Regions from separate parts of the Staphylococcus delphini genome, predicted to be linked through region 2. Evidence: predicted binding sites of a transcription regulator. Region 2 holds the regulator's gene; each other region holds the start of a gene.
The links. The regulator LexA, encoded in region 2, represses DNA repair genes until DNA is damaged. The targets are predictions, from matches to a motif close to CGAACATATGTTCG.

Region 1 (10,947 bases), 410 kb from region 2:
CAGGATTATGTGTTTGTACTTGATTAGACCTTCCTACTAAATAAGCGAAATAAACACAATTCAAAAATTGATGTTTAATACTATGATGCGAAATAGGCAGCGTGACAGTTAAATCATTGGCAAAAGTGACTTTACAACGGGCGCCTTTTAATGGTTTAAGTTTGACTACGTAATGCATGTTCAGCCAACTATTTTCAGGAACCCTATCCGAGTGAGTGGGGAAAAAGTAGGTTTGATAAATGGGAGTGAGCAATATTGGTGTCTTGTTAGAGATATTGGCGATACGTTTAGCTTGTGCTTTTCTTCCAGAGTACGATTCACCATAATGTCTACAACTGCGCTCAATAATACGTTGGGCACGATCGTGAATAATAAAATGATCACCATCATATCTATAGATTTCCGTACTCGTGAGCGCACCATCAGGACCATCTACTGGTCTCAAAAACATATCTCCTTTACTAATTGCATACATGATGTTGGATTTTTGGTCCATAATAGAACCCTCCTATCTCTTAAGGTGTCGGGTCTCTCTGTCTAATTCTCATTATATGAATATTCTGAATTAAGTCAACGTCGTTTTGTAAATATATGGATAATATTACAAAAATCAGATAAAAATTTGACTTAATTACTTTAAAAATTCAGAAAATTCGTTGCGTTTTGCGCCATGTTTCGTTATACTATTTAATAACTTAATACTATGCATTTAACACAAAGGAGTGACTCAACATGAAAAATCAAACTGATGTAAAGAAACAAATGGTTGCTGACCCGGTCCGTACGATTAATCAGCTGGGCGTTGAACTTGTGATTGCACATGCATTGAAGAACCAAAGAAAGCAGAAATTGCAGTATTTAATTGATGAAGCATTGGTCAATAAAAATGAACAAGCATTTCTAAAGTATACTGATGAATATTTAGAGTTGGAGGCAGTCAACGGTGAGTAGTCAAATTGTATCCACGTCTTCAAATTAAACAGGACTATCCGTCATGTATGGGGTAGTCCTGTTTTTACGTCATTATGTTAAATTTTTAACCCTCTTATATTCAGAAATTAACTAATGAGGTGATATTTACACTTTAAGCAAAAGTAAAATATACTACATTTGCCTCGGAATCAGACGAAGTTAATATACAATATGATTAATGACAGTGTCGTTTACGTGTATTAAACCATCATGTCGATGAGACCATCACGAGGAATGTCACCAAAGTAATGATAAAGATCATAATCTTTCAGCGCTTCTTGAATGGCTGCTCTTTGGTGTAAAACGTCTGTCAGTGCATTTTCAAGTTCGGTCACATCACCTTCACCGAAAAAGTCTCCGAAAATTTTAGCATGCGCAATACGACCTTTTTTGACATCAAGTTTAATTTGAACAAAACCTTTTTCAAATTTATGCTCACGCTCAAAGTTATATTTTGGATTTTTACCGTAATTCCAGTCCCACGCACGATATTTTTCGTTGCTTAACTTTTCAATATTTTTCCAGTCTTCCTCTGTCAAAATATAAGATTCGACTTCTGCTTCACCGAACAATTTTTTGAGTATAATGGCTTTGAATGTCTCAATATCGAGCGGTTCATCTAAAAATTCTTGAATGTTAGCGACACGTTTACGGACAGATTTGACGCCTTTAGATTGAATTTTTGCAGGATTGACACGCAATGCATTTTGCACTTCATCTAAATCGCTGTTCAACATAAGTGTCCCATGACTAAACATACGGTCTTTTACTTTGACCATCGCATTGCCCGAAATTTTAGCTTGACCCACTTGAATATCGTTACGGCCTGTGAGTTCAGCCTTTACACCTAAATCGTTGAGGACTTCAACAATCGGCTGCGTGAATTTTTTGAAGTTATGAAAACTATCGCCATCATCTTTAGTAATAAAGCTGAAATTTAAATTACCGAAATCATGATACACTGTGCCACCCCCAGAAATACGGCGTACGACATCAATCGCATGTGTTTCGATGTAAGGTTGATGCACTTCTTCAATCGTATTTTGATTTTTGCCCACAATGATGGACGGTCGGTTAATGTAAAATAGAAAATAACTATCGTCGTCATCCATAGGTACGGTTTTTAATACGTACTCTTCCATCGCTAAGTTTAATGTTGGATCAGTATGGTTTTGATTACTAATAAATTTCACTCAGAAACACTCCTTTCCCAAAATATGCCCTTACTTATGTTATGCATGATTTAATTCGATTTTTCCAATCATTTATCTTAAAAAGACACTGAATGTAAATAATTTCTGACAATTGACGTAAATTGTTTATTTAAAATGTAAATTTTAGTACAATATATGCTAGTAAATTTCTAAGGGGGACAGAAAGATGACAATTGCAGAAGTAGGAGACATCGTAGAATTCTATGATGGGATACGAGGAAAAGTTGAAAAAATCAATGATAACTCTGTCATTGTTGATTTAACAATCATGGAAAATTTCAGCGAATTAGATTTGCCTGAAAAAACAGTGATTAATCATAAGAGATATGAAATTATTGAACAAAAAGGATAAACGTATATGAAAAAGATCAACAAACCGCTACTTTGGTTTATACTGAGCTTTATTGCTTTCCACATTATTTTAATGTTGTTGTGGGGTGAGCATGGTGTATATTGGCAACTCTATACAGGAATTATGTTAATCGCAGGCATTAGTTATGTTTTTTATCAAAGAGATTTTGCCTCCAAACGACTATTAACTTCCATTGCGATAGGGTTAGCGACTGGCGTTGGGCTTGTACTGATACAAGTCATTTTCTCATGGATCACTTCAGAACTGACGTATGCTTCGTTGATTAAACAATTATCACGAACAGGTGTTTATTTTAAATGGCAAATTTTAGTGACGCTCTTATTTGTTATGCCATGTCATGAATTATATATGCGTACCATTTTACAAAAAGAAATCGTGCGTATGACTTCAAAACCGTGGCTCTCTATATTAGTCGGAGCTTTAGCTTCAGGTTCATTTTTCATCTATTTAGATCAATGGTGGATTGTGACATTCATTTTTGTTTGCCAATTGTTGCTCGGTTTTAGTTATATGTACACACGTCGAATTATCACCACAACAGTCGCTCAAATTGTAGCGGTCGTCATTTTATTGATTTTTCATGGTTAAACTTTACACAGTAAATGTTGTCATTCGTGCAATGTTTGCTGTGTTTTTATGTTTTTTAATGTGATAAAAAGTTATCCAAGTCATCTTTTTGAATCAAACGGTTGCATCTTTTTTCAAATCAGGGTATAGGATAAAATCAAGTCCATCACGCGATGAGATTGCATGCGCGATACTATTCAATCGCATACAATTCGTTCAACCCGATGACTAATCGATCAGTGCGGCGTTCGTTCGTAAGCACCAATTCGTTCGTCAATGTATCGATACTCGCGATATAGCCTTGAATGGTATGGATATGTCCAGCACGCCAATAGTAAATTTTACTAAAAGCGTTGTGCGATATTTTTAAATGCAGCATTTGGTTCAGTTCGTTGATTTGATCTTCACTTAAGTCAGGCCGGTCGATTTTAAGTTGATTGGCTTCGAATTGTTTAATTGCTTCAAACTGTTCGGGCAATGTTGCGAAAGGGGCCCATTTCACAATGCCGCGCCCTCTAGGAATTCGAGTGTTAAGATATTGTCTTGGAATTTTTCGATAGTCTGTTTCGGATTGGTATGCTGTAGGGAGCGTACGATCATGCATGGAAATCACCTCAACTCAATTATAGAACATTTGTTCCGTTTTGTGAAGTATTTTTAGAACGTTTGTTTGTATAAATATTGGAGTATTTTTAAACGTCGGATAAATAGGCTAAAATGTAAAGAGTGAGGTGACTCAAATATGATTAGAAAAGCAACACCCCAAGATGCGCGTGCGATTGCAGAGTTAACATACATCGTTTGGCAAGATATGGAACTTGAAATTGTGCGTCGTTATGAGAAAGAAACCGTGATAGCAGCACTTGTTAAAAGCGCAACAGAAGTTCATTATCGCAATCATATTGAACACGTAGATATTTATGAAGTTGCAGGACAAGTGGCAGGCATCTTGATTGCGTATCCGAGCCAATACGAAACGACATACGAACAGGCTTGGCAAAATTTAACTTTAGCTGAAAATATTCAATTAGAAACAGGCACGCCATTACCTGTATTAGAGGCAGAGTGTGGAGATGTCTATATTGAAACGATTGCCACTTTCCCTGAGTTTCGTGGTCGAGGCATTGCAACAAAATTGATTCAAGCAAGGCTCCAATCGAATCCAGAAGCGACATGGAGCTTGAACTGTGATGAGCAGAATGAACGTGCCTATCAACTGTATCGTAAGTTAGGATTCCAAGAAAAAATGAAAAAAGTACTTTATGGGCATGAATACCGCTATATGATTTATCAAAATGAGGGAAACGCCTATGCTTGAGTTAACAAATGTCAGCTACGAAAGCGGTGAACGCAAAATTTTACACAATATCAGTTGTCATATCGACAAAGGTGAAGCGGTGGCTGTTGTCGGACCGTCTGGAAGTGGTAAAAGTACGCTGTTGAGGTTAATTGCAGATTTAATGAGCCCAACTAGTGGAAATATTGAATTTAAAGGACAACCTTATGCACACTATTCACCGGAAATATTGAGACAGCATATCAGTTATTTGCCGCAAAGTGTGGAATTGTTTGGTGAGACGATTCAAGATAATTTAGCTTTTCCAGCAAAGGTGCGTCAAGTTTCGTTTAATAAGTCTAAAGCAAAAAAGCTGTTAGAAAAAGTAGGTTTAAAAAAATATAAACTTTCGGACAAGGTGCAACATATGTCCGGGGGTGAAAAGCAACGGATTACGATTGCACGCCAGCTCATGTTTACGCCAGATATACTGATGCTAGATGAAGCGACGAGTGCGTTAGATGACAAGAGCAGTCGTCAAATTGAAAAATTGGTGTTTGATTTAGTTCAAGAGGGCATGTCCGTTTTGTGGATTACGCACAATGATGCACAAAGTCAACGCCAATTTCACCGCAAAATGGAAATTCGTGATGGTATGTTAACGAGGGAGGCGCGTTTGTCATGATGAGTACGACTTCGCTATTACTGACATCATTATTGCTACTCATTCCCATTTTAGTTTCGTTTAAAGAGCGATTACATATTGCTAAAGATTTAATTATTGCAGCGATACGTGCAGTGATTCAATTAGTGATCATTGGTTATTTACTGGAATTTGTTTTTAAATTAGAAACGACATGGATTGTACTGTTACTCATTTTAGTCATTATGGTTAACGCGGCTGCCAATACACAAAAGCGAAAACCAGAAGTGGTGCGTCATGCATTTTGGATTTCTTTAGCAGGGATACTCACAGGCGCAACTCTATCTTTAGGTGGTGTGCTTTTAACGGGCGCTATTGACTTTAAACCGAATGAAATTATTCCAGTTGCAGGCATGGTGGGCAGTAATGGCATGATTGCGATTAATTTAAGTTATCAAAATTTAGATCGTATTTTTACGAAAGAGACAACGGTCATTGAAGCTAAACTTTCTTTAGGTGCAAGTCCAGCTATGGCAGCAAAAGAAGCGATTAGGGAAAGTGTCAAAGTCGCGATTGTGCCGACGATTGATTCTGTCAAGACATATGGCCTTGTGTCGATTCCGGGTATGATGACGGGCATGATTATTGCAGGTGTGCCACCGATACAAGCGATTAAGTTTCAGTTAATGGTCGTATTTATTCATACTACAGCGACGATTATTTCAGCATTGGTTGCGACGTATTTAACCTATCGACAATTTTTCAATGCGCGCCATCAATTAGTACAAGCGTCTCAGAATTAGCTGAAGTCGATCATTTGAGGTATGACGTTTAACAGATACATGCATACCGTTATGGTGCAGTATGCGGGACACTCAGAAAAGCTTCTCGATTTTATAAAGTGCGTGAAAATATCAAAAGCGTGGCATTTCTTTAACCTTACGTATGAAAATAGGGGATGACACGAGTGAGAAAAATGGTAAAGTAGAGATATATTAAAATTTCGTAAATACATTTTCGTTTATAAGCGAATAGTGTGGTACGATATATAAAAATGTAAAAAAAGAATCGAAGCCTTTGTTATTCTAAGACCACGATTCTATCGAGTATTTTAACTTATACGCCACCAAGCAGTGCACTAATGTAAATACCCAATGCGTAAAGTAGACCGAATAATGTATTCGTTTTACCTGAAGCCGCCATTGCAGGCATCATTGATTGCGGTGTATCATTCTTTTGGAAGCGACGATACACTTTCACTGGTAGTGGGAAACTCAGTAACACGAGCAAATAGAACAGTGAACCGCCATCTTTGAATAGTGCAGTGTAAATGACAAACAGGTAGGCAATCGCGTAAAATGTTGCTAAAAAGATAAGCGAACCACGCTTTCCTAATAAAATAGGTAAAGTGCGTCTACCACTTTGACTGTCTTTAACTCGGTCACGAATGTTGTTTGACATGTTGATGAGCCCAATCGTAATGACAATAGGAATACTAATCCAAAAAGCATAATTTTGAAGGTTGCCTGTTTGGATGTAAAAAGCGATCACGATAATAATCATACCCATGAAAACACCTGAGAATAATTCGCCAAACGGTGTCCATGAGATTGGGAATGGACCGCCTGTATATAGGTAACCAATAGCCATACATAACAGACCAACAGGAATAAGCCAAAATGAACTTTGAATTGCTAAGTAAAGCCCAAGTATTGCTGCAATGATATAAAAAATAATTGCAAGTCTTAATACATGTTGGGGTGTCATCCCATTACGTACGATGGCGCCACCAATACCTACTGATTCATGGTCATCTAACCCTTTTTTGAAGTCGTAGTATTCATTGAACATATTCGTTGCGGCTTGAATTAACAAACAAGCGAACAACATTGCTAAGAATAAACCGAAATGGAGATGGTCCTCGCTACCTAATAAAAAAAGTTTTGCAGTCGCTGTTCCGACTAAAACAGGAACAACGGATGCTGTTAATGTATGAGGACGCATGAGTTGCCAATATTTGTGAAACGTTGAATGTTTTTCAAATTGAGACGTCATGTTAGTCAACCTCTTTTTTATAATATTTATATTACATTGATATTATAAAAAAGTTCGTCAATGAAATCAATAACAATATTATGGAAAAGACACTTGTGCACACAATCGTCTTTAAAAATGTTAAAATGTAATAATGGATAAAACTTGATTATGATGAAAGAAGTGAGTATGGGATGAGTGTTGATGTCTGCGAACAGGCAATCATCGACGCGGTACAACAAACAAAACAACAATGGGTCTCAGTTGAAGTCAAATTAGAACAACAATTAGATCCGATTACGTTGTTCGATATGTCGAAAGAAGATGCAGGGGACCGTTTTTATTTTCGATTAAATGATAACGAAACTTCTTTTTTTGGATACCGTGTTGCAGCAAAAATAAAAAATGATTTTACAAATAAACGTTCTATTTTTAAAGAATGGGAAAAATTTAAAGATGATATCGCATTAATCCATCCCGATTCTGAACGCCATCATTTACGTATTTGCGGTGGATTTCAATTTTCTACCAAGCGGATGGGGGATGAATGGCGTCGCTTTGGTGTGAATCATTTTATTTTACCTGAAGTCTTAATATCGCAAGTCAATCAAGAAACGTTTTTAACATATACTGTACAAAAAGAAGCGTTTTCGATTGAACAATTATATGAGTTAGTTGAAAAGTTAAATCATTTACCGCGTGTGGTCGTGCAAAATACAACGCCGCCACAGATTAAGCGGATTGAAGATATATATAAAGATGAGTGGGAAGCATTAGTCGAGGAAACGACAGCAAAATTAGCACATGATGAAAAGGTCGTGCTCTCTCGACGTCGTATGGTGCAATTTGATGCGGATATTGAAATCGGGGCCGTATTATATCGTGCACTTAAAAATGAAAAAAATAGTTATTTATTCGCGTTAGAGTCAGAAGATGATATTTTTATTTCTCAAACGCCCGAGCAATTATTTAAGGTTACAAATGGCATGTTATCAACGAAAGCCGTTGCGGGAACAATTCCAAGAACACACAATGAAGCACAAGATCAGGCGCGTATTAATGCGTTGTTAAAAAATGAAAAAAACTTAATTGAACACGGCATTGTCGTCGAAAGCATTCTTGAAGATATTCGACCGTTTATTCAGTATGCCGATTATAATCGTGAGCCACAAGTATTGAAAAATGACCATTTATACCATTTATATACTGAAATTGGAGGCCCATTAGCGCATAAATCCTATATTGAGCTGATAGATGATTTACATCCAACGCCTGCGCTAGGGGGATATCCGAAAGCACGTGCATTAGAATATATTGAAATGCATGAATTTGGTGCACGTGGCCTTTACGGTGCGCCAGTCGGTATGATTGATATGTACGATGATTGTGAATTTATCGTGGCCATTCGCTCGATGTTAATGAATCATCAGCAAGCGTTACTCTTTGCAGGTGCGGGCATTGTGAAAGATTCGGATGCAGCAGAAGAAGTCGCTGAAACAGAATTAAAATACAAACCGATGATGGTAGCTTTAGGGGTGAGTGAACATGACTAATCAGCGCTTTTTGACGGAGCAAGTGTTTCATTTTGTATCAGAATTATATGCATATGGATTACGTGAAGTCGTGATCAGTCCGGGGTCACGCTCCACGCCTTTAGCACTCGCGTTTGAATGTCATCCGCATATTCAAACGTGGATCCATCCTGATGAAAGAAGTGCGGCTTTTTTTGCGTTAGGTTTAATCAAAGGGAGTCAACGTCCGGTCGCGATTCTTTGTACATCTGGCACAGCTGCTGCAAACTATGTGCCTGCTATTGCTGAAAGTCATATTAGTCGTTTGCCCCTCGTTGTACTGACAAGTGATCGACCGCATGAATTAAGAGGTGTAGGTGCGCCACAAGCAATCAATCAAGTCAATATGTTTCAAAACTATGTGCGTTTCCAATTCGACTTACCGATTGCAGATGGTACGCCTAATACATTGGATGTGAACAAATACCAATTACAAAAGGCGAGTCAGTTTTTCGACGGTCCACACCAAGGTCCAGTGCATTTCAATTTACCTTTCCGTGAACCGTTAACACCGGATCTGTCGCGTCAAGATTTGTTGACGTCATTGCATTATGAACGGCCCCACTATCAAAAAACGATGGATTTCAGTGCAATTCTTCCAGTGTTAAAGCAATCTAAAGGGCTGATTGTTGTAGGGGACATGCAGCATCAAGATATTTCACAAATTTTAACTTTCGCGACGATATATGATTTGCCGATCTTGGCTGATCCACTTAATGGTATCCGCGCGACACAACATCCGAATGTCGTCACGGCGTATGATTTATTATTACGTTCAGGGCTCGACTTGTCGGCTGATTTTGTCATTCGTGTCGGTAAACCAGTCGTCTCTAAAAAGTTAAATCAGTGGTTGAAAACGACAGATGCGACACAAATTTTAGTTCAAAACAATGCAGATATCGATGCGTTTCCGAAAAATCCCGATTACTTTTTTGAAATGTCGGCCAATGACTTTTTCAGAGCATTAGGAGATATTCCTGCTGCTTACCGAAAAATGTGGTTGCGACAATGGCAAAGTATGGAAGAACAGGCGCGTCATACGATTAAAGCACACCAAGAAACAGCGAATGATGAAGCGGCGTATGTCAGTCGTGTACTCGATAAATTAGGCGCTGACGACGCGTTATTTGTCAGCAATAGTATGCCGATTCGTGATATCGATAATTTATATATTGACCATCAAGCACGCATTTATGCCAATAGAGGGGCGAATGGCATCGATGGTGTGGTTTCTACAGCACTCGGTATGGCTGTACATCAAAAAGTGACATTGCTTATAGGCGATATTGCATTTTATCATGACATGAACGGGCTATTAATGTCGAAACTGAACGATATCCATATGAACATCGTCTTATTAAACAATGACGGTGGCGGTATTTTTTCTTATTTACCACAAAAAGAAGGAGCACCTGAACATTTTGAACGGTTGTTTGGTACGCCGACAGGTTTGAACTTTGAACATGCAGCATTGTTGTATGACTTTAACTATAAACGCTTCCAAGACTTACAAGCGTTCGAATACAGCCATTTGACGACGATGACACCGACATTATTTGAAGTTGTGACGCAACGTGAAGCCAATTACGAAGCGCATCAAAATTTATATCAGAAATTGAGTGAAGTTGTGAATGTTACATTATAACTGGTATAGAGCACAGTCAGAAACGAACAAAATGATCATCCTCTTGCACGGCTTTATCAGTGATCAACGCACATTTTCATCTCATATTGAGCCATTGACCCAAGCGGCGCACGTCTTATGTGTGGATTTACCTGGTCACGGTCAAGATCAATCATCAGAAGAAGTTGTGTGGGATTTTGACTGGATATGTACGCAATTAAATGCTGTGTTGGCACAGTTCGGAGCCTATACGCTATACCTTCATGGCTATTCAATGGGGGCGCGTGTTGCATTAGCTTATGCATTGCAATATCAAGATGCGTTGGCAGGTGTCGTGTTAGAAAGCGGCTCACCTGGAATTGAAGATGATGATGCACGTCTTGAACGTCAACAAGTGGATGCAGCTCGGGCGCGTGTTCTTGAAATTGCGGGCATTGAAGTGTTTGTGAATGATTGGGAAAAATTGCCATTGTTCCAAACACAGCGGTTTTTAAAGGAGACAACACGCCAACATATTCGCGAGCTGAGACTTGCGCAACAACCGAAGCGATTAGCGAAAGCATTGCGTGATTATGGGACAGGACATATGCCAAACTTATGGCCACAATTAATAAGTTTGAAATTGCCTGTGCAACTCATCGTAGGGGAATGGGATGAAAAGTTTGTGCATATT
Region 2 (10,947 bases):
GATCGCACGTGGCATAGACGTTTTTGGATTATCTGATTCACCTGCTGTTACTGCAACGACCTCAGTTCCACCAACGGAAAATCCTGCGATTAATAAGACGCTTAAGAATCCTGAAACACCACCAACAAATGGGGCTTCACCCGTTGTAAAGTGCTCGAAACCGTAATAATGGCCTCCTAAAATACCGAAAATCATTAAAATGCCTAAGACGATGAAAATAATGATTGTGACCACTTTAATTAAAGAAAGCCAAAATTCAGCTTCACCAAACGCTTTAACGGTAAAGATGTTCACTAAAAATAATAAGACTATAAAGATTAAACTCCATACAAGCGGTGAGAAGAAATGAAATGCATCCCAATAGTTAATGACACTCGATGCAACGATAATATCAACACTTGTGACTAGCGACCAAATTGTCCAGTATAACCAGCCCATCGTAAAACCTAAAGATGGGTCTACAAAACGATTGGCATAACTGCTAAATGCCCCAGACACAGGGTAAAAAGTGGCCATTTCTCCTATCGATGACATTAAAAAGTATAACATCACCCCGATGACTAGATAGGCGAGTATCGCACCACCTGGACCAGCTTGAGCGATTACGCCGCCAGTTGCGACAAAGAGCCCTGTACCAATCGCGCCTCCAATGGCAATCATTGTAATATGCCTTGATTGGAGGCCTCTACTTAATTTTTTTTCTTCCATACATATCTTCTCCTCAACAATTAGCTTTCTATATATTTTACTTGTTAAGGAGATGAGTTTCAATAAAAATTTGTGACTTTAAAGCGATAAAATATTTTGTGAAATATTATAGGGTGTGAAAAATAGAAAATACGGTGGAGAAATTCGTCGTGATACAAAGTGTGTAAGCAGTTTTGTGGTCAATATGTAGAAAAGTTGTAAGATGATAAGGCAAATAAAAAAGTCAAATGATGTTCGAAATCATTTGACTTATGTCGTATTTTAATTATAAGCAAGGTGACGCGCTCGCTAACGCATTGATGCACTTGCGTGATAAGCGTCGCACAATCAATGACAGTGATCGTTCACTATGATTATTTTGTTTCTCTGTGTAGAGTGTGTTTGTTTAATCTTGGGCAATACTTCATCATTTCAATACGCTCAGGATTAGTTCGTTTGTTTTTAGTTGTGATGTAGTTACGGTCACCACATTCAGTACATGCTAATGTTACATTTACGCGCATGACTAGTCCCTCCTTTTCAAATTGAAACTATTACGATTTATTATTTTAGCACGAGCCAGGCGTTTTGCCAACTCTTTTTTATTTTCATCAATTAAAGTCTTGCCAAGAAGAAGAGACATGTGCTAATATGTAAAACGTAATGATTACGATTTGTAAGGAGTGTTCATATATATGGCTAAAAAGTCGAAAATTGTCAAAGAGCAAAAAAGAGAAGCATTAGTCGCAAAATATGCTGAATTACGTAGAGAATTAAAAGCAAAAGGTGACTATGAAGCATTAAGAAAATTACCAAGAGATTCTTCGCCAACACGTTTAACACGCAGATGTAAAGTGACAGGTCGACCTCGTGGTGTGTTACGTAAATTTGAAATGTCTCGTATTGCATTTAGAGAACATGCACATAAAGGTCAAATTCCTGGCGTTAAAAAATCAAGTTGGTAAAGCGATTTCCTCTTTATTTTACTTTGTTCCTTAAAGATAGTATATTATCAAAGGAATAAAAAGATAAAGGGGCTTTTTTTATGAGAATTTTTGACTATGAAGATATCCAACTCATCCCGAATAAAAGTATTGTAAAAAGTCGTTCAGAAATCGATACATCAGTTCAATTTGGACCGAAACGTTTTAAATTACCAGTTGTGCCAGCCAATATGCAAACAGTGATGAATGAACCTTTGGCTGAATGGTTTGCGCAAAATGATTACTTCTATATTATGCACCGATTTGATGAAGCAGCGCGTTTACCATTTGTTAAAAAGATGCAAAGTAAAGGGTTATATGCTTCAATTTCTGTAGGTGTGAAACCTGGTGAATTTGAATTTATTGATGCATTGAAAGCTGAGAATCTTACACCAGAATATATTACAATTGATATTGCGCATGGGCATTCAGATCAAGTGATTGACATGATTCAATATATTAAGGAACATTTACCTAAAGCGTTTGTCATTGCAGGTAACGTCGGTACACCAGAAGGCGTCAGAGAACTTGAAAACGCGGGCGCTGATGCAACGAAAGTCGGCATTGGTCCGGGGCGTGTTTGTATTACAAAAATTAAAACTGGATTTGGGACAGGTGGATGGCAATTAGCTGCAGTCAATCATTGTAGTAAAGCTGCCCGTAAACCTATTATTGCAGACGGTGGTATTCGTACACATGGCGATATTGCAAAATCAGTGCGCTTTGGTGCATCGATGGTCATGATTGGCTCCCTCTTTGCGGCTCACGAGGAATCACCGGGGGAAACAGTTGAAATAGAAGGTAAAAAATACAAAGAGTACTTTGGTAGTGCATCAGAATATCAAAAAGGCGAACGTAAAAATGTTGAAGGCAAAAAGATGTTTGTAGAGCATAAAGGCTCACTGCAAGATACACTTGTAGAGATGCAGGAAGATTTGCAAAGCTCGATTTCATATGCGGGCGGCAAAGATGTTGATGCATTGAGAAAAGTAGATTATGTTATTGTACGCAATTCTATATTTAACGGAGACCGTGACTAAAAGGAGCTGTTCATTATCAAAAAATTTCTTTCAATGATTGGTGTCGGAATTATTCTCTTATTACTCGTACCCATTCAGCCGATTGAAACATTTTCTAAAATTGCGACACCGATTACCCAACAAATCGATCAACTTGTAGAAGGTAAAACGAACGAAACAACACTCAAAAAACCGAATGAACAAAAATTTGCAATTAGAAATATACAAATGAATATGAGTCGCGAAGAAGTCGAACAAAAGTTAGGTCAACCTGAGTCAGAAATTGGTAATGAATACGGAACAAAATGGGAAGTTTATCATCAAGATTTTAGCAACTTTGTGATGGTCAGCTATATTGACAATAAGGTGCATGGTTTATATACAAATCAAAATATGATTACATCGAAAAGTGGTGTCAAATACGGAACGGCTCAAAAAGCGGTACGTAAAGAACTTGGCCAACCAATTAAAGGGATTCAAAAAGGTCGCACCATTTATGAAAATGATAACGATGAATACGATATATTTGATAAAGACGGAATTTATACGACTGCCTTTTATGATCAACATGAAAATAATCAATTAACAGGATTGATGCAAATCAGTCATCAAATGGAAAATAGATTGAACAGTCAATATGCAGCCCCATCAAAATATTTACAAGAAAGTTTTGAGAAAGAAGATTATTATTTATTAAATGCTGAGAGAGTTCAAAAAGGCTTGCAACCCCTGAGCTATTCGAACAAATTAGCTGGCACTGCGCGTAAACATAGTACTGACATGGCTGAAAATCAATATTTTGACCATACAAATCTTAAAGGTGAATCACCATTTGATCGTATGGAAAAAGACGGCCATCAATATCAGACAGCGGCAGAAAACTTGGCATATGGTCAAACGAGTGCGATTTTTGCGCATCATGGCTTAATGAATTCAAGTGGCCATCGTAAAAATATTTTGAATGAAAATGTCAAAACAATCGGTATAGGTGTTGACTTTAATGAGAAACGCCAGCCGTATTGGACTGAAAATTATATAGGATAATGTTTTGAATGGTAATTTTGGGGAATAGCAATCATGGAAGTGATTTAAATGACATCAAAGCAGAACCATTCAAAGCAAAATACTGTGAATAAAAAGAAAACAACAGATGATATTTTAATACAAGTGAAAAAAATTCTGAATAAAAATTAGAAAGAGCGGACCTTACATATCAGTTGTAAGGTCCGTTTTTTGAAGGAGTGGTTTACGCAAGATTACATTTCTCTAAACAAGCCAATGACTTTACCTAATACTGTAACTTGTTCTAGATAAATAGGTTCTAAACTACTATTTTCTGGTTGTAAACGATAACGATTTTTTTCTTTGTAGAAACGTTTTACAGTAGCCTCATCTTCCTCAGTCATTGCAACAATGATGTCACCATTTTCAGCAATCGATTGACTTCTTACAATGACTTTATCTCCGTCTAGAATACCAGCTTCAATCATACTATCTCCCACAACGTTAAGGATAAAAATCTGGCCGTTATGTGTCGATGTAAAATGTTCAGGTAACGGATAATACTCTTCAACATTTTCAATAGCAGAAATAGGTGTTCCTGCTGTAACTTTACCGATGACAGGCACATAGATTGTTTCTTCCATATTCACAGGTTCGCCCATCAATTCATTCACAATCTCTATAGCGCGCGGTTTCGTAGGGTCTCGTCGAATATAACCTTTTTCTTCTAATCTTGACAAATGCCCATGTACAGTCGAACTTGAAGCTAACCCCACAGCCTCACCAATTTCACGAACACTTGGTGGATATCCTTTTGATTGCACGACATGTTTAATAAATTCAAATATTTCACTTTGTCTTTTTGTTAATTCTCTCATTTTCCACACTCCTTCTCAGTACTATTTGTTGATATTATAACATACCACACGAACATTAACAAACGTTTGTTCGTTTTGGTGTTGACATAGAACATTCGTTCTGTTAGATTATTAATACAAACAAACGTTCGAGGAGTGACGAAGATGCTTCACATTAAAAGTTCAGAGGTTTACTTGTTCTTATCAGTGTTTATCATTTCTTTAATTTTATTTTTATCATTCTTTTTACTCGCCACTGATGCAAGCAAAACAGAACAAACGTACGAAATGACAGATCATCAACTTAAAACGACACAAACAGAACAACATCAAAAATACGAACAGCAGCGCAATCATACCAACGAACAGTCCGTTGTAGCCGTGACGCTGAGTCATTAAATAAGCCACACAAAGACCATAGAGAGAAAAAGGTTCAGGTTATCTTCTCTATGGTCTTTTTCTAGTTTCTTCTTTAATATGTGTAAATTCTTTAAAAATACGAAAGGGTCTTTTTAGTGGAGGAAATGAAATACTATATGAGAAAAAAGTATTAGTTCTGAATAACGCTCAAACAATGACAGCGCTTACTTTCGTACCGAGTTCAAGCGTTTGGTTTTATAACATTTTTCTGTTATATTTTTGTAAAGAAAATCACGGAGGAGAGCTCATATGCTTAGTAAAGAAAAGTTAAATCGAATTAATGAACTCGCAAATAAGAAAAAAAGTGAAGGCCTTACTGAAACGGAAGCAAAAGAACAATCTCAATTAAGAAGTGAGTATCTAGAAGTATTTAGAAGCAGTTTTAAAAGCCAAATCGAAAACACAAAAGTGATAGATCCAGATGGCAACGATGTAACGCCTGAAAAATTAAAAGAAGTTCAAAAGCAAAATCAATTGCGTAGTTAGTATTTTTGAATAAAATGGATAACGCGGTGCCATTTATTAGGCTTCGGACACTGTTTCGGTTATAATGTAATTATGATATGGAATGAGAAAGGAAGGATTTTCAAATGAGTCAACGAAATGATAGCTTAGCTATAAATACAATACGTGGATTAAGTATTGATGCTATTGAGAAAGCGAATTCAGGTCACCCTGGTTTACCAATGGGGGCAGCACCAATGGCATATACTTTATGGACACGCCATTTAAACTTTAATCCAAATTCACATGAATATTTCAACAGAGATCGCTTTATTTTATCAGCAGGTCACGGATCAGCATTACTTTATAGTTTATTACATGTGTCTGGTTCACTTGAACTTGATGAGTTAAAACAGTTTAGACAATGGGATTCTAAAACACCAGGACACCCAGAATATCACCATACACAAGGCGTAGAAATTACGACTGGACCACTTGGACAAGGTTTTGCAATGTCAGTTGGTATGGCAATGGCTGAAAAACATTTAGCTGCTAAATTCAACAAAGATATCGACGTTGTTGATCACTACACTTATGTATTGGCATCTGACGGTGACTTAATGGAAGGTATTTCACATGAAGCAGCTTCACTTGCAGGGCACTTAAAATTAGACAAATTGATTACACTTTATGATTCAAACGATATTTCTCTAGATGGGGAAGCTTCAAAAGCATTCTCTGAAGATATTAAAAAACGTTTTGAAGCTTATGGTTGGAACCACATTCTTGTAAAAGACGGTAACGACATTGAAGCGATTGATAAAGCGATTGATGAGGCTAAAGGTCAAGCTGGCCCAACAATCATTGAAGTGAAAACAATCATTGGTTACGGTTCACCTAACAAATCTAACAGTAACGCGTCACATGGTGCGCCACTTGGTGAAGAAGAACGTAACTTAACATTCGAAAGCTATAACCTTGATCCATCTAAACACTTCCATGTTGAAGATGAAGTTTATGACATTTTCAATTCGACAATGATTCAACGTGCGGATGAAAACGAAAAAGCATGGAAAGAAAAAGTGGAACAATACGCTGAGAAATACCCTGAATTATACAAAGAGTTCGAAGATGCTATGGCAGGTAAATTACCTGAAGGCTATGAAAATGAACTTCCTAAATTTGAACTTGGTCACAAAGGTGCTTCTCGTGCAGACTCTGGTGATGTGATTCAAGCCTTAAGTAAAGCAGTACCAACATTATTCGGTGGTTCAGCTGACTTAGCTTCATCAAACAAATCAAATGTTAAAAACGAAACTGACTTCTCTGCTGAAAATGGCATTGGTAAAAACGTATGGTTCGGTGTACGTGAATTCGCAATGGCTGCAGCGGTTAACGGTATGGCTGCACACGGTGGTTTACACCCATATGGTGCGACATTCTTCGTATTCAGTGACTATTTAAAACCAGCATTACGTTTAGCAGCGATTATGGGCTTGCGTTCAACATTCGTATTCACACATGACTCAATTGCTGTAGGTGAAGATGGTCCAACTCACGAACCAATCGAACAATTGGCTGGTTTAAGAGCGATTCCTAACTTAAACGTTATTCGTCCAGCTGATGGTAACGAAACACGTGTTGCATGGAAAGTCGCTGTTGAATCAAACGACACACCAACTGCATTAGTATTAACTCGTCAAGGTTTACCTGTATTAGATGTGGAAGAATCTACAGTTGAAGAAGGCGTAAGAAAAGGTGCTTACGTTGTATTCGAAACTGAAAAAGCTCCAGAATATGTTTTATTAGCATCTGGTTCAGAAGTAAGCTTAACAGTAGACGTTGCTAAAGCGCTTGAAGAACAAGGTAAAGGTGTACGTGTCGTTTCAATGCCAAACTGGAACGCATTTGAAAATCAATCAAAAGCATACCAAGATGAAATTTTATTACCACATGTTGAAAAACGTGCGGCTGTTGAAATGGCAGCTTCATTAGGTTGGCATAAATATGTTGGTATGAACGGTGTTGTCGTAGGTATCGACCGTTACGGTGCAAGTGCGCCTGGCGACTTAGTTGTTGAGAAATACGGCTTCACTAAAGAAAATGTTTTAGCAGAAATTGAAAAATTATAATTTCCTCTAAAATAGTGTCAAATATAGCGTCGAGCTCGATCAGTCGATTTTGAGCTCGGCTTTTCTTTTTGGATTTGGTATAAATTTGTCTTCCATATCTTGAAAAGCATACATAATTTTAGTAAAATGCAAAAGGATAAAGAAAGTGGGTGAAACTATGGCTACATGGTTAGCAATTTTATTAATTGTTATTGCACTTATCGGTGGATTAGTTGGGGGCTTTTTCTTAGCACGTAAATATATGATGGATTATTTAAAGAAAAACCCACCAATCAATGAAGAAATGTTACGCATGATGATGATGCAGATGGGACAAAAACCATCTCAAAAGAAAATTAATCAAATGATGACAATGATGAACAAAAACATGGATAAAAAAATGTAATGTTCTTTAACGTTAACGATAGCAAGGATTTGTGCTGGAATTAGAAACGCGCACATCCTTGCTATTTTCTTTTTTGAATGTATCTGAAACAGAAGTTTTGGATTCAACCGTTCAATTATACTTTTTAGTTTGGAAAACTGCTGAATATATTCGTTTTCCATTCAAAACGACAAGTATAGACTATTACTCATTTGGGGTGTCATATGATATACTTATTGGTATCTTTGGATGATGTTAGGAGGAGCAGCGTTGACATATTTAGTTCTATCCATACTCATTGCGTTTGTAATGGGTGCAGGTGTCATTGTCATTAGAATGAAGGCGCAAAAATATCCAGTAAATACAAAGAAAATTATTTTGCCTCCTTTCTTTATGGCTACGGGCGCACTGATGTATGTCGTCCCTTATTTTAGATTAACTGGGTTTGAAATCATTGAATCCGTCGTGTTAGGGGTTGTTTTTTCAAGTGTACTCATCATGACCTCGCATTTTGAAGTCAAAGGTAGCCAAATTTATTTAAAAAAATCTAAAGCATTCCCATTTGTACTGGTCACGTTATTACTGATTCGTACAGTACTGAAAGTCTTTTTAGGTAATTCTGTAGACCCTGGGGAATTAGCGGGGATGTTCTTCTTGCTCGCGTTTAGTATGCTTGTACCTTGGCGACTTGCGATGCTTTATCGATATAAAAAAATCAAAAATCAAATTGTCGCATCATGAGTATGTTATTGACCTTTGCAGTGAGCGTGCTGCGAGGTCTTTTTCTATAGTTGAAAGCAAGTGCAAAATGATAATAAAAATCGTCGGTCGTCACTTGAAATGAACCGTAGCATGCTATAAAATAAAGTCGAACATTTGTTCTGAGGTGATGGAATTGAAATTAATACATACGGCCGATTGGCATTTAGGCAAAGTTTTAAACGGTCATTCGTTTTTGGAAGATCAGCAATATGTTTTAAAACAATTGATTGAAGTGCTTGAACATGAACAACCGGATGCGCTCATTATTGCAGGAGATATTTATGATACGGCTTATCCGAGTAAATACGTGATTCAACTGATGGAAGAAACGATTGCAAAAATCAATTTAGAGATGCAAATTCCGATTGTGATGATTAATGGCAATCACGATGGTAAAGAACGTTTGCGCTATGGTGCTTCTTGGTTTCGACATAATCAACTTTATATTACGACAGAAATTGAGCAATTTTTTGAACCAGTGATTTTGGGGAATGTGGCCATTTATACGCTGCCGTTTTTTACTTTATCTGAAGCACGTGAGTATTTAGAAGTTTCTGTAGAATATTATGAAGAGGCTGTGAAAAAACTAGTCGATCAAGTACGACCACAGTTAAATCCTGCAATGACGAACATTTTAGTGGGGCATTTTACGCTGACAGGTGCGCCAAAAAGTGATTCGGAACGCGACATTACGATAGGTACCATTGAAGCGGTATCGCCACAATTTTTGTTGGATTTTGATGCGGTCATGCTGGGACATATTCATCATCCTTTTGCGAGTCAGTATCAAAACGTCGTGTATAGTGGTTCGCTGTTACAATACTCATTTTCCGAAGTGCAACAAGCTAAGGGCGTGCGCCTATTTCATATTGAAGCCGATCAAGCGATGCGACAAAGTTTTATCCCGTTAAAGCCAGCACGTGAGTTAGAAGTTGTGGAAGCAAGTTTTGACGATATTATGAACGGCCGATTTAAGCGTAAAAGTGATGACAGTTATTTTCATTTTAATGTTGAACATTTAACGCATGTCAAAGACCCTATGCAAAAGTTGAAACAGATTTATCCAAATACATTATCTTTAACACAACAAACGCTACCGTCATCTTATCAGTCTAAAATACTGACAGATGTTAAAAAGTTATCCCCATTAGATATCGTAGACCGATTCTACTCTGAAATGACGACCGGTACGCTTTCAGAGACGCAAAAAAGTAATGTCATCCAGTTGTTAGAAACGATGAATGAGGAGGAATAATCATGAAACCATTAAAATTGCATCTTCAAAATTTCGGCCCATTTTTAGATGAGACGATTGATTTCTCCCGCATCCAATCCAATCAACTGTTTCTGATTAGTGGTAAGACAGGTTCAGGTAAAACAATGATTTTTGATGGGATTGTGTATGCATTGTATGGGCGTGCATCTACAGAAAAAAGAGAAGTGAAACATTTAAGAAGTCATTTTGCAGATGCTACCAAACCTTTAACCGTCACGTTTGAATTTGAAATTTCTGGTAGATTATATAAAGTCGTTCGTGAAGCATCGTTTTTAAAACCGGGTAATAAAAATGAAACGAAACCGAAGCTTGAAGTGTATCGTCATGAGGCAGGACGTTTTGAACTCATAGAAAGCACGATTCAAGCAGGGGAACGCTTTATTTTAGATCTTCTAAAACTTAAGCAAGATCAGTTTAGACAGTTGTTCGTATTGCCTCAAGGTGAGTTTAAAGAGTTTTTAGTCTCAAATAGTACAGATAAGCAAACCATTTTAAGAACGCTCTTTAATACGCAATTATATGATATGTTGAAAAATCGACTCACTGATAAAACGAAAAACATGAAAATTGAAATCGATCAAATCTATACTAAAATACAAAGTGCTTGGGATGAATTGTATACACTTGACCATCCTGATTTGGTAGTGGAAAAAGGACTCAAAAGTGAACAATATGATTTGATGATGTCAGCCTTACCTCAATTTGAAACGATTGCAGAACAACAAGTCTTAAAAGTGCAACAAGAAAAATTAAAGGTTGAAAAAGAGTTAAATAGGGTGAATGAAGCAGTAGATCGTCAAATTTTACGCCAACAATTATCTGAACAACAGCAACAATTGAAGATAAAACTTGAACAATTTAAAGTACGTCAACCGCACATTCAGCAACTTGAACAGCAATTAAAGTTAATGAATGAAAGTAAAATGGCGCTGAAACTGTATCAAAATCTTCAAGAACTTGAAGTGACATTAAAGAGACAACAAAATGAGCATAAACAACTG
Region 3 (9,449 bases), 1.0 Mb from region 2:
CAATATGATTATCTTCAAACCACTGAGAAAGTTCTATTAATTGTTTAGTGGTTCTTCCCAATCGATCTAACTTATATATAACTAGTGTATCCCCTTCTCTCAAATATTCGAGGCATGTATCAAGTTCTGTTCTTTTAAATTTTCTGCCGCTCACTTTTTCGCTGAATATTTTAGTGCACCCATACTCTTTTAAAGCATCAATCTGACTGTCTAGTTTTTGATCTTGTGTAGAAACACGAGCGTAACCAACGTTTGCCATAGATTACCTCCTTAATAATTTTTCGATGCAAATGAGAGCTCTACGTATTATCTCAAAATTCACGTTATTTGACAATTATAACACATAGATAAAGATACAAGTTTTGAGAATATAGAGAGAAAATAACCCTAGATATTTTGCATAATCCAGGGTCTAACTGAAAATAATTAAAGTCGATATAAATTCGTCTCAAAAACAAGTCGTTTTTTAGACAGTCAAAAGAGGTTTTTTTGTTAACATACTTTAATCAAAAACAATCTTTAAATGCTCTACAGCTCAACACATGATGTGTATAAACAATATGCCATTTTAATTGACTGACTTTTTCAAAATCCAGGTCGTCTATCGTAATATATTCATCTATATTTTCAATATAAATTCTTTTCACTGTCTATCACTTCTTTTTACTGTAATATCGCTTTACAATAAGCGAACATATGTTCTAATATTGCTGTGAGGTGTTTTTATATGAAAGTAATAAATCCTGATATGCCTGTTTTCTCTGAAGATCAGCTTAGTATTTTAAATGATAAAATTACATACATTATGCACAAGAACATTTTTTGTATTTTAAGTTATTGGCACAATGGTTATATCCAAAATATAGAGGGACTTATCGATCGAATAAACACCTTAGAAAACTACATTGCTATTACTAAAGGTCATGATAATAATGAGATAAAGATACCTTTAAATCACATCGTTAATATTGATTTTTGAAGGTCTTTTTATCTATTTTTAATCTTCATCTTTTTTCAATACGTCTTTCTTGTCATTTTTTGCCTTTTCATAAACTTCTATAATGTTAAATTTTTCATATTTAATACGCATTTCTTCTATTGTTATATTATAATTGTACTGCACTTCCTGTGCGGAAAGGAGGTGTGCTATCCTTATGTACATTTGTATGTTCATCGTTTCTTGTATCATATGTCCTATTATTACAGGTATAGTTGCAAACTATATCTATGATAAGATTAAATGATTACAAACAAAAACCCCCACAAAGCTTTGGTCGGCTGTGGGGGTTTTGCTATCCTATGCACATTGTTTCATCGTTAATTTAATTATACCGTCATTAGCGGTTTTTGTAAAACAAGTTATATATACCTTATACATTGCACTTGCTATGTATCATTATAAATCATATTAATTTAAATATTTCTCTTTGGGCTTTGGAAATAGAATAAATCATTTTACTCAACTCCTCCGCTGAATAATCTTCGATATTTTTAGAAATATTTTCTAAGCACAACGCTAATGTACCAGATTGAGAATGTGCTTCAGAAATATCCCATTGTTCAGATGCATTTCTAGCATTTTCTCTAGATAATTTACTAAAATAGCTGTAAATATCTTCGGCAACAAACATAATATCTTCAAAATCATGCATTTACATTACTCCTTTAATTATAATTCTCTTCTATATCTCTACATTTCCTTATATTAATATCTTCGCTAATAACTTCATCTATTAAAAATTCGCTATCTTCACATATAACTATAGCTTCACGTTCTACAAACAACCCCAAGTTTGTAGAACGACTCATTGGGCATAGGTTATCATAAAATAATACATTCTTAATTGGTACTTTAACTGAAACTTGTAGTTCTCTTCTATGATAGTTGGGATCTGTAGAAAAAGAATTCAATATATTACTAGTAACTTTTTGATTACCTGACTTAAACAGCTCTAATTCATTTCGATTTAGGCTCCTATATAAGATAATAAAATCATTATTATTTCGATTATCTTTCAAAAATTGTTGTGTTTCGGTGTATGCCCTGATTATGTCTTTCTTCATTTTCTCTTTTACATGAATATACTCAGATTTACTTTTAATTACTTCTATTATTTCACTTCTATACTTAAAATCTACTTTAAACTGCAACTCAAATATTTCACATATCATCTCTGTTATTAAAAACTTAGCTTCTTGTTGATTGCTATTTGAAAATATCCAATTACCAATACTCTCAAATAGCTGCTTTGCACTCTTACTTTCTTCATTATCACTGAATATCAAATAATTCAAGTATCGGTTTTCTATATAAACTTTCTTCCTCAATATTTACACCTCATGTGTCTAACCAAAACTCGATTTAATGTTATTTCTTTTTAAAATCTCATTAAGAAGGCTAAAATCATAATTTTTAATATCATTTTCTTTAGAGAGTTCTTGTTCTATATCTTTTAAAGTCTTTTCATTAATTATCCGATATAAGCATGTATTTACAGACTTTATTTTAGAGTCTTTCGGTCGTTTATAGTATTTAGCATTGATTTCAAACTGTATTGCTGCTAAAACACCATAAATAGGCTGATCCCAATATGCAATAAATAAATTAATCGCATCACTCAATTGACGTGCCACATCATTCCATTGCCTAGAGACTTTATTTATATTATCTTTCTTATTTTGATTATTGCTCTTTCTTGCTACAGCCTTTAATGGATTAAACAATGGTAATTCTTCTTGTCCTGTAAGTCTCAACAAATCTTTTGCTATATGGTAACCACAAATAAAAGTTTTTTGTTCGTCTATACCTTTCCTATTATATAAAAAGCAATAATAGCGATCTGCTTTTAAATCTTTTCTATTTATACTTGTTCAATGATTTGGATCAAGTTGCCACATGTATCGTCAAAGATGGCTAGTTTTACATCTCCCATAGTCATCGGCGCTTTTGTAAACTTAATCCCTTTCGCGGTTAAATCTTGATAGGTCGCTTCAAGATCATCTACCCCGAACATCGTCGCCGGAATACCACTCTCAAATAGACGTGTTTGGTAATCTTGCGCAATCGGATTTTGATTCGGCTCGAGCACAACTTCAACAGGATTGTCTGAGTCACGTTCCACTACCGTCAACCAACGTGCCCCACCTAAATCAATGTCATGTTTTAATTCAAAGCCTAATTGCGTTGTATAAAACTGCTTTGCTTTCTCTTGGTCATTCACAAATAAACTCGTCGCAATAATTTTCAATGTTTTTCCCTCTCTTTGTATCGTTATGATCATTTCGCTTGTTCATAGGTATCGACGCATTTAACATATTCCCTCAATACACGCGCCTCACTCATCAAAAATGGCGTATCCTTCCTGAGACACGCCATGATACATTATTAGTTTGTAATTTGAATTTTATTCGTAATCGTTGTCAACGCCGGGTCATTTTTATGCGCTTGATATAAACTTTGTGCATTCATCTCTTTACCCGTTGTTAATAGTTTTTGATAATCCACGAGTGCACCTTGCGTACCACCGACGAATACTTTATTGTCATTCACACCGATAATTGTCGCAAAGTTTCCTTTAGCCGGCATAACAGTGTAAAACTTCATCCCTTGTGGTGCATTAGGTATCGCTGGCATACGTTTCAACGTTAATTGGTTGACCTGTCTTGTCGATGTCATACCTGGACCTTGATATTCGTACACACCTTTCATAATTTCAGACTGCGTTAAACTGTAATGATCGATATCATTGCCGAAAAATGCCAATGCAATTTTAGACGTATCGTCCGCATTTTGGTGTGCTGGAGATTGTTGAGTGTTGACAGTAGCTTGATTTCCACTATTTTGAGTTTGTGCCTGATTGCCTTGCTGTTGTGTCTGCTGCTGACTGTTCATCTCATTGTTGTTTTCTGTATCTGCTGCTTGCTCCGACTGTTTTTCTTTTTCTGCTGTTGCTTTTTCTTTCTGTTCTTTTTCTGATGGGTTGTCTTTCTGATCTGCTGTTTTTTCTGTCTTGTTGTTTTGAGTCGATGCTTGCTCTTCTTTTTTAGAGTCTTTGTCACCGCATCCAGCTAACAAAAGCAATAAGGCAAAAAGTGTAAAAGCTATTCTTATCATGTTCAACACCTCACTGGCGTATATTTGGTACTATCTACTTATAAATATATCAAATAAATTTAGATATACAATAGGACTGAAGTATGAGCCGCATATTTTTTTATTCATTTACATAAAAAAAGAGAGAACGAATCGCTCTCATTCATTCTCTCTTCTATATAAATTTCTAACTGTGACGTGATATCAACAACTTGGCTCGTTTTGTCATCACGCCGATTGCTTTCTATCCTTTTTGAGATAGACCTGTTTTAAGACTGACGACGACGTTTATACCCTAACAACGCTGCGCCCGAAGCAAGCATCAATATGGACCATAACGAAACTTTCGTAGTAGAACCTGTATGGGGTAACGCTTCTTGTTTTGCTGTAAAAGACTTTTTTGATACTTTCACCGCCGTAGATTTCGCTACTGTTTCTTGTGACATCGCTTGAGTGACATCCGTCATACGTTCTGTTGTCCCATTCCATTGAAGCATCAATGTTGGCGTGTCTTTTGTCCCTTGGCTTTGCATCATTTGCAGTAACGGCAGTCTGTTTTGGAAACGGACCATATCTGCTTTGTCGCCCATGTTTTCGATAGCTGTTGTATTCATCACTTCATTGTTGTTTGATGGCTCTACAGGACTTGGCAATGTCACATCTGTTATTGGAGAAGTCGTATCATTTTCAGATGATGCCGCTTCCTTGTCCGTTTCAGACGTTTGCATTTCTTTATCCGCCTCATCAATTGGTGTTGCAGTCGATGCGGTATTGGCATCTACTTCACCATTTTCCTTAGTTTCTGCAGTGACGTCCGCCATTTCATCAGTTGATGCTGCCGCTACATTTTCATCAGCTTTTTCTACAGTAGGTGCTGCATCTGGATCTACTTCTTCCATGTCATCAGCCCATTCTGCATCTGGGTCTAAATCGTCTGTAGCATCAAAAACCATTGGGCGTAAAATTTCTTCTCTTAATTTTGCTTTCTCAGCATCTGTAAGTGGTCCATACAAAAAGGATTTTTCCGATGCACGTCCCTTTTTGTCCGCTGGGTGAATGCCCATTGTTGTTTCAGCTAACACTTGGCTCGTCTGTGGGTCTAAAACTTTAAACGTTAATACTTCTCCGTTTAACAATTGTGTCCCTGCTTCTTTCAAATCAAATGTAAAATGACCTGACGCATCTGCTTGTAATGTTGGGAAACTGCGATGTTCGCCAAGATTAGAGTCAATTTGAATGATTGCATTGCCATATTGCGTACGGCCTTCAACCTTTTTCGTACCCTCTACAATGACTTTATGATCACCGCGTGTTTCAGAATACAATACATCCCCTAATATAGGTTGTACCTCGATGCCTTGTGCAACATCAGCTAACTTTTCAATCGCTGGATGCTCGCTCAGTTGATAAACTGTTTGCGCGTCCGCTACACGTTCAAAAGGTTCTGTACGTACATTAAACACTACTGGTCCTAGCGCATCATTAGCATCATCCGATTTAAATGTTAGCGTCACGACATCGTCAGCGTGAAGTGAATACGATTTATTGTAAAGACGATTCAAATCAAATTCAAAAAAGCCTTTATCATTAATTTGACGCCAAATCCCCTCATAACGCTCTTGCCATTGGACATCATTTAAGGATTCGAGTTGCTCTGGTTTATCGCCCAAGTTGACATGTTGATTGTTAATCGCTAATGCCACTTTACCGTTGACTGAAGTGTGACCTTTAATCACGCCTGAACCTTCTAATACAGGTTCTATCCAAACTTGGTGTTGATCTGCCATAGGTTCCAAGCGTTTTTCTGGAACTGTATAGGCATTTTCGTAGCGCGGTGTTGTTACAGAAGTTTCGATACTTTCTTCATCTTCCAATTCTCCCAATACATCCAGATTGTCCGACTCGTCACTTTCTAGTACTTCTTCATCTAATTCTTCTAAGTTTAATGGGGCCGTTGCTTCAACATCCACTTTTTGATTGTAAACAATTTTGCGCCCTTTTAAGTCGTATGTAAATTTACCTTCGTCATCTGACACGACTTCCTCGTAATCTTCATCTAATGAGACGATATCTTTATTGTCAATTTTGATTGAAATCGCTTTGTTCGGCTGCGTATAGCCGGAAACTTGTGTATCTCCTGGACGTACTTCATCAAGTTGAATGGCCTGCGCTTGTTGAAGTGCAACAGATTCTGATACGCCTTCTTTTTCTTCTGATGCAACACTTTGTTCTTCCGTTTTCACTTCTGTCTCTGTATTTTCAGATGCTTCTGCCGTCCCATTTGAAATGACAAAAATCATCGCAGCAGCCGTTGAAACCAAACCCACTTTTAATTTTCTTAATTTATAATTTTCTTTTAACATCCTTAACCTCACCTACAATAATATTCAATACTTATTAAATTTAATACATTAAATGGGCAAATGATATTAACTGAATATTAACTAAGCATTAAATTTATTCACTTCTCAGTTTATAGGTTTTTAAGCATAATAATTCAAGGCACATTGCAGCGACGTACGACTCAAATCATCCCAACACATTTCGCTTTGAATACATCGTTTTGAACAGGTACAATCAACCTATAAAACAACTTAACGAAAGTAGGCGATGCGTGATGTATTTATTAGAATTACAACAATATGACACACGGCAAGTCGTAGGTATTTTCAAAACGGAAGAAGAAGTCAAATCATGGTTAGAGGCCGTCGACAGCATGAAGTTACATACAGAAACAATAGAAGGTATACAGTTCGAAACGTATTATTTAGAATATGAGGATTTACCTGATTATCAAGAAGTGCATTGGCAAAACAGTCACTTTATTTTAAGTCGCTATTCATTTTCTGCCAATGAAGGAGACATTATCGCGGTCTACAATCCAGTAGCGGTCCTTTCCGATACAACTGGCCTTGTCCCTGGTCAAACGAAAGTCGGTTCTTACAGCATTCCAAACGAAGAGGCGCACGATTACATTACCGCATTCAATGAGATGAAATCCTTTTTGCGCAATCACTTTAAGCAAGCACATCAAGACGTCGCGATACTCGGTCATGGTTCCGAAGACGGCGAATATTTAATGGTCGACGGTCGCTTCATTTGTCACGTCGAAGGTGCATTAGTCGATCAATGGTTAAACAAAAGTTCACCCGAAGCCTTTCTCAAAGCAAACCCCTTTCTATCATTGTAAGTAGAGACGTATGTTAAAAACCATTGTCTTAGATGCGCGACAATGGTTTTTAATATGTTTAATGTTGGTAAGCGTTTGATACATCTTTTTTCCTTAATGCCAAATAAGCACCGAAACAAGCTAAAACAATGCCTAAAACTAAACTCATACTCAATTGGGATTCACCCAATAATACACTCGCGATGCCCCCAATAGCTGGAAACATCGCCACCATGTAACTACTTTCCGAAGCCCCGATATTTTGAATTAATTTCAAATAAAACAGCCACGCAAGAAAAGAAGCTAAAACTGATAAATAGAGGAGACCTATCCAAAAATTCACGTCTGTAGGAACAGTATAATGTTGACCTTGGATTAACGTATAAAACAGTAAGAATAGAACAGCTCCCGCCATACCAAACGTATTTGCAAGAACCGGGTGCGTCCCTCTGTTACTATTGAACAACGACAAGACATCCCCTACAGAAGTGATGATGGTTCCAAAGATTGCCATCACAATGCCCGTAATGAACTGGCTAGACAAATGATTCAAATCAGGATACAAAATCACCATGACGCTGAGAATCCCTAAAAAACCTCCGATATAAATTTTAGGAGCAATAGCCTTTTTAAATACAATGCTGATGAGAACAGGCGTCAAAATAGACTTCATTGAGAAAATGAGCGTCACAATGGCTGCTGTACTATAAAACGTCCCGTAATAGAGCAACAAATAACTCACAGTAAAATTGCAAAGACCGAAGCCTATCACTGTTAACCAATTTACATTATTTAATGCAATACGTTGACGTAACACCCATAACAACACACTAAATAAAACTAACGCAATCATAGAGCGATAGAGGAGTGCCACTTCTAAACTTACACTTTCCCCTTGTATTTTAACCGCTATAAAATTAAGGCCCCAAATCAGCATACAAAAAATATACATCGCAGCGTTCATCGTCCCACTCCTATATTTGTTTAATCAATTTCAAGAGGTAACTTCGCTTTTATAGCTTTAAAACTTAATGTTAAGATCGCCTAGTGGAATTCTATATATAAATGCTTTCTTTTGAGCAGCAAAGATAAATGCTTTTTCAGTAACAAATAAGGAACCATTATATTCATCCTTATTATCGTATTTAAAATAAGACTTAGCAGAAGCAATAAGTTTTTCATTAAATTCTCTTGCAAACATTTCATAATCATTTTTATAATACGCCATTTTACATCCCCTATTAAGTTTAATTTGTTATTATATTAAACATACTTGTGTAAAAAATCAAATTGATTGAACTCAATATTTTTCTGCTAAGTCAACTTACAATTTAATTGGCTCCTTCACTCTTTAATCAGGTCTGTCAATTCATCAATAAATGACAGAAAAGCATGTTGAGTGACATTCAATTTAACCGCTACACCCGAATCTGTACCTGTATTAGAGTACAACATACCCGAATCATAGTGGACGTAAAGTATGATTTCATCGCCTTCAAGATGAATCACAGACAAATAGAGATCGGGTTCCAAAAAGTTAATGTCAGTCATACCCGTTTTTAATTCAAATTGCTGTAACTGCTGCATGTCACTCTCAAATAGCGCTAAGTCCGTTGAAACACTTTGGTTGTCAAACGTGCTCGTCACTTTGAAGTTGAAAATTTTGTCACCTTTTTCATCTATTACCGAATCCAAATTAAACGTCATTGCAACATTGTTATATTTATAAGCATTATCCTTTAAAGTAATTTCATATGTATTCAATGTCATTCCTTCTTTCGTTGTTATCATTATTTTCTGAATTTTAAGTTTGGTCTATTGTATCATTTGATCGCGCCAAGCACTACAAATTGTCAGGCTTTTTTGAAAACCATTCGAATACACGCTACAATAAACGTATTACCGGAAATATGGGAGAAAAAACAATGTGGCATAAAATAAGTATTACGTTACGCGTACGACTGATCAGTAACTTTTTTCAAGAATTCATTACAATGGCATTTTTACCATTTATTGCATTATATTTAAGCGACTTAGCGAATCCAAAATTTGCGGGGATCTTTTTGACACTACTCGTCGTCGCAAACTTTCCAGTGTCCATAGTAGGCGGACATCTTATCGAAACATTCCCTAAAAAGAAAGCTGTATTGCTCTATCAAAGTATAATGGGCACAATGCTCTTATTGA

Region 1: a site for LexA is predicted at 3,786-3,799, ahead of EL101_RS09710 (YolD-like family protein). Genes of this name have one in related genera too.
Region 3: a site for LexA is predicted at 690-703, ahead of EL101_RS12680 (YolD-like family protein). Genes of this name have one in related genera too.

Annotation. Positions count from the first base shown of each region.
Region 1 covers NZ_LR134263.1:2,062,742-2,073,688, reverse strand. The annotation lists gene EL101_RS09735 (competence protein ComK) at 1-496, opposite strand, end outside; gene EL101_RS09730 (IDEAL domain-containing protein) at 733-951, shown strand; gene EL101_RS09725 (lipoate--protein ligase) at 1,173-2,165, opposite strand; gene EL101_RS09720 (YkvS family protein) at 2,353-2,538, shown strand; gene EL101_RS09715 (CPBP family glutamic-type intramembrane protease) at 2,545-3,147, shown strand; gene EL101_RS09710 (YolD-like family protein) at 3,320-3,730, opposite strand; gene EL101_RS09705 (GNAT family N-acetyltransferase) at 3,869-4,444, shown strand; gene EL101_RS09700 (ABC transporter ATP-binding protein) at 4,437-5,087, shown strand; gene EL101_RS09695 (ABC transporter permease) at 5,084-5,848, shown strand; gene EL101_RS09690 (1,4-dihydroxy-2-naphthoate polyprenyltransferase) at 6,162-7,100, opposite strand; gene EL101_RS09685 (isochorismate synthase) at 7,274-8,632, shown strand; gene menD (2-succinyl-5-enolpyruvyl-6-hydroxy-3-cyclohexene-1-carboxylic-acid synthase) at 8,625-10,295, shown strand; gene menH (2-succinyl-6-hydroxy-2,4-cyclohexadiene-1-carboxylate synthase) at 10,282-10,947, shown strand, end outside.
Region 2 covers NZ_LR134263.1:1,652,398-1,663,344, reverse strand. The annotation lists gene EL101_RS07900 (amino acid permease) at 1-708, opposite strand, end outside; gene rpmG (50S ribosomal protein L33) at 1,062-1,211, opposite strand; gene rpsN (30S ribosomal protein S14) at 1,383-1,652, shown strand; gene guaC (GMP reductase) at 1,733-2,710, shown strand; gene EL101_RS07880 (CAP domain-containing protein) at 2,744-3,733, shown strand; gene lexA (transcriptional repressor LexA) at 3,946-4,569, opposite strand; gene sosA (DNA damage-induced cell division inhibitor SosA) at 4,714-4,947, shown strand; gene EL101_RS07865 (DUF896 domain-containing protein) at 5,218-5,454, shown strand; gene tkt (transketolase) at 5,559-7,544, shown strand; gene EL101_RS07855 (YneF family protein) at 7,702-7,929, shown strand; gene EL101_RS07850 (CcdC family protein) at 8,179-8,649, shown strand; gene sbcD (exonuclease subunit SbcD) at 8,804-9,925, shown strand; gene sbcC (exonuclease subunit SbcC) at 9,928-10,947, shown strand, end outside.
Region 3 covers NZ_LR134263.1:2,702,427-2,711,875, forward strand. The annotation lists gene EL101_RS12675 (recombinase family protein) at 1-259, opposite strand, end outside; gene EL101_RS12680 (YolD-like family protein) at 728-979, shown strand; gene EL101_RS12685 (hypothetical protein) at 998-1,189, opposite strand; gene EL101_RS12690 (hypothetical protein) at 1,404-1,652, opposite strand; gene EL101_RS12695 (hypothetical protein) at 1,666-2,328, opposite strand; gene EL101_RS12700 (hypothetical protein) at 2,347-2,724, opposite strand; gene EL101_RS12705 (VOC family protein) at 2,862-3,248, opposite strand; gene EL101_RS12710 (hypothetical protein) at 3,386-4,114, opposite strand; gene EL101_RS12715 (LPXTG cell wall anchor domain-containing protein) at 4,363-6,456, opposite strand; gene EL101_RS12720 (hypothetical protein) at 6,711-7,283, shown strand; gene EL101_RS12725 (DMT family transporter) at 7,342-8,226, opposite strand; gene EL101_RS12730 (hypothetical protein) at 8,284-8,490, opposite strand; gene EL101_RS12735 (hypothetical protein) at 8,607-9,026, opposite strand; gene EL101_RS12740 (MFS transporter) at 9,188-9,449, shown strand, end outside.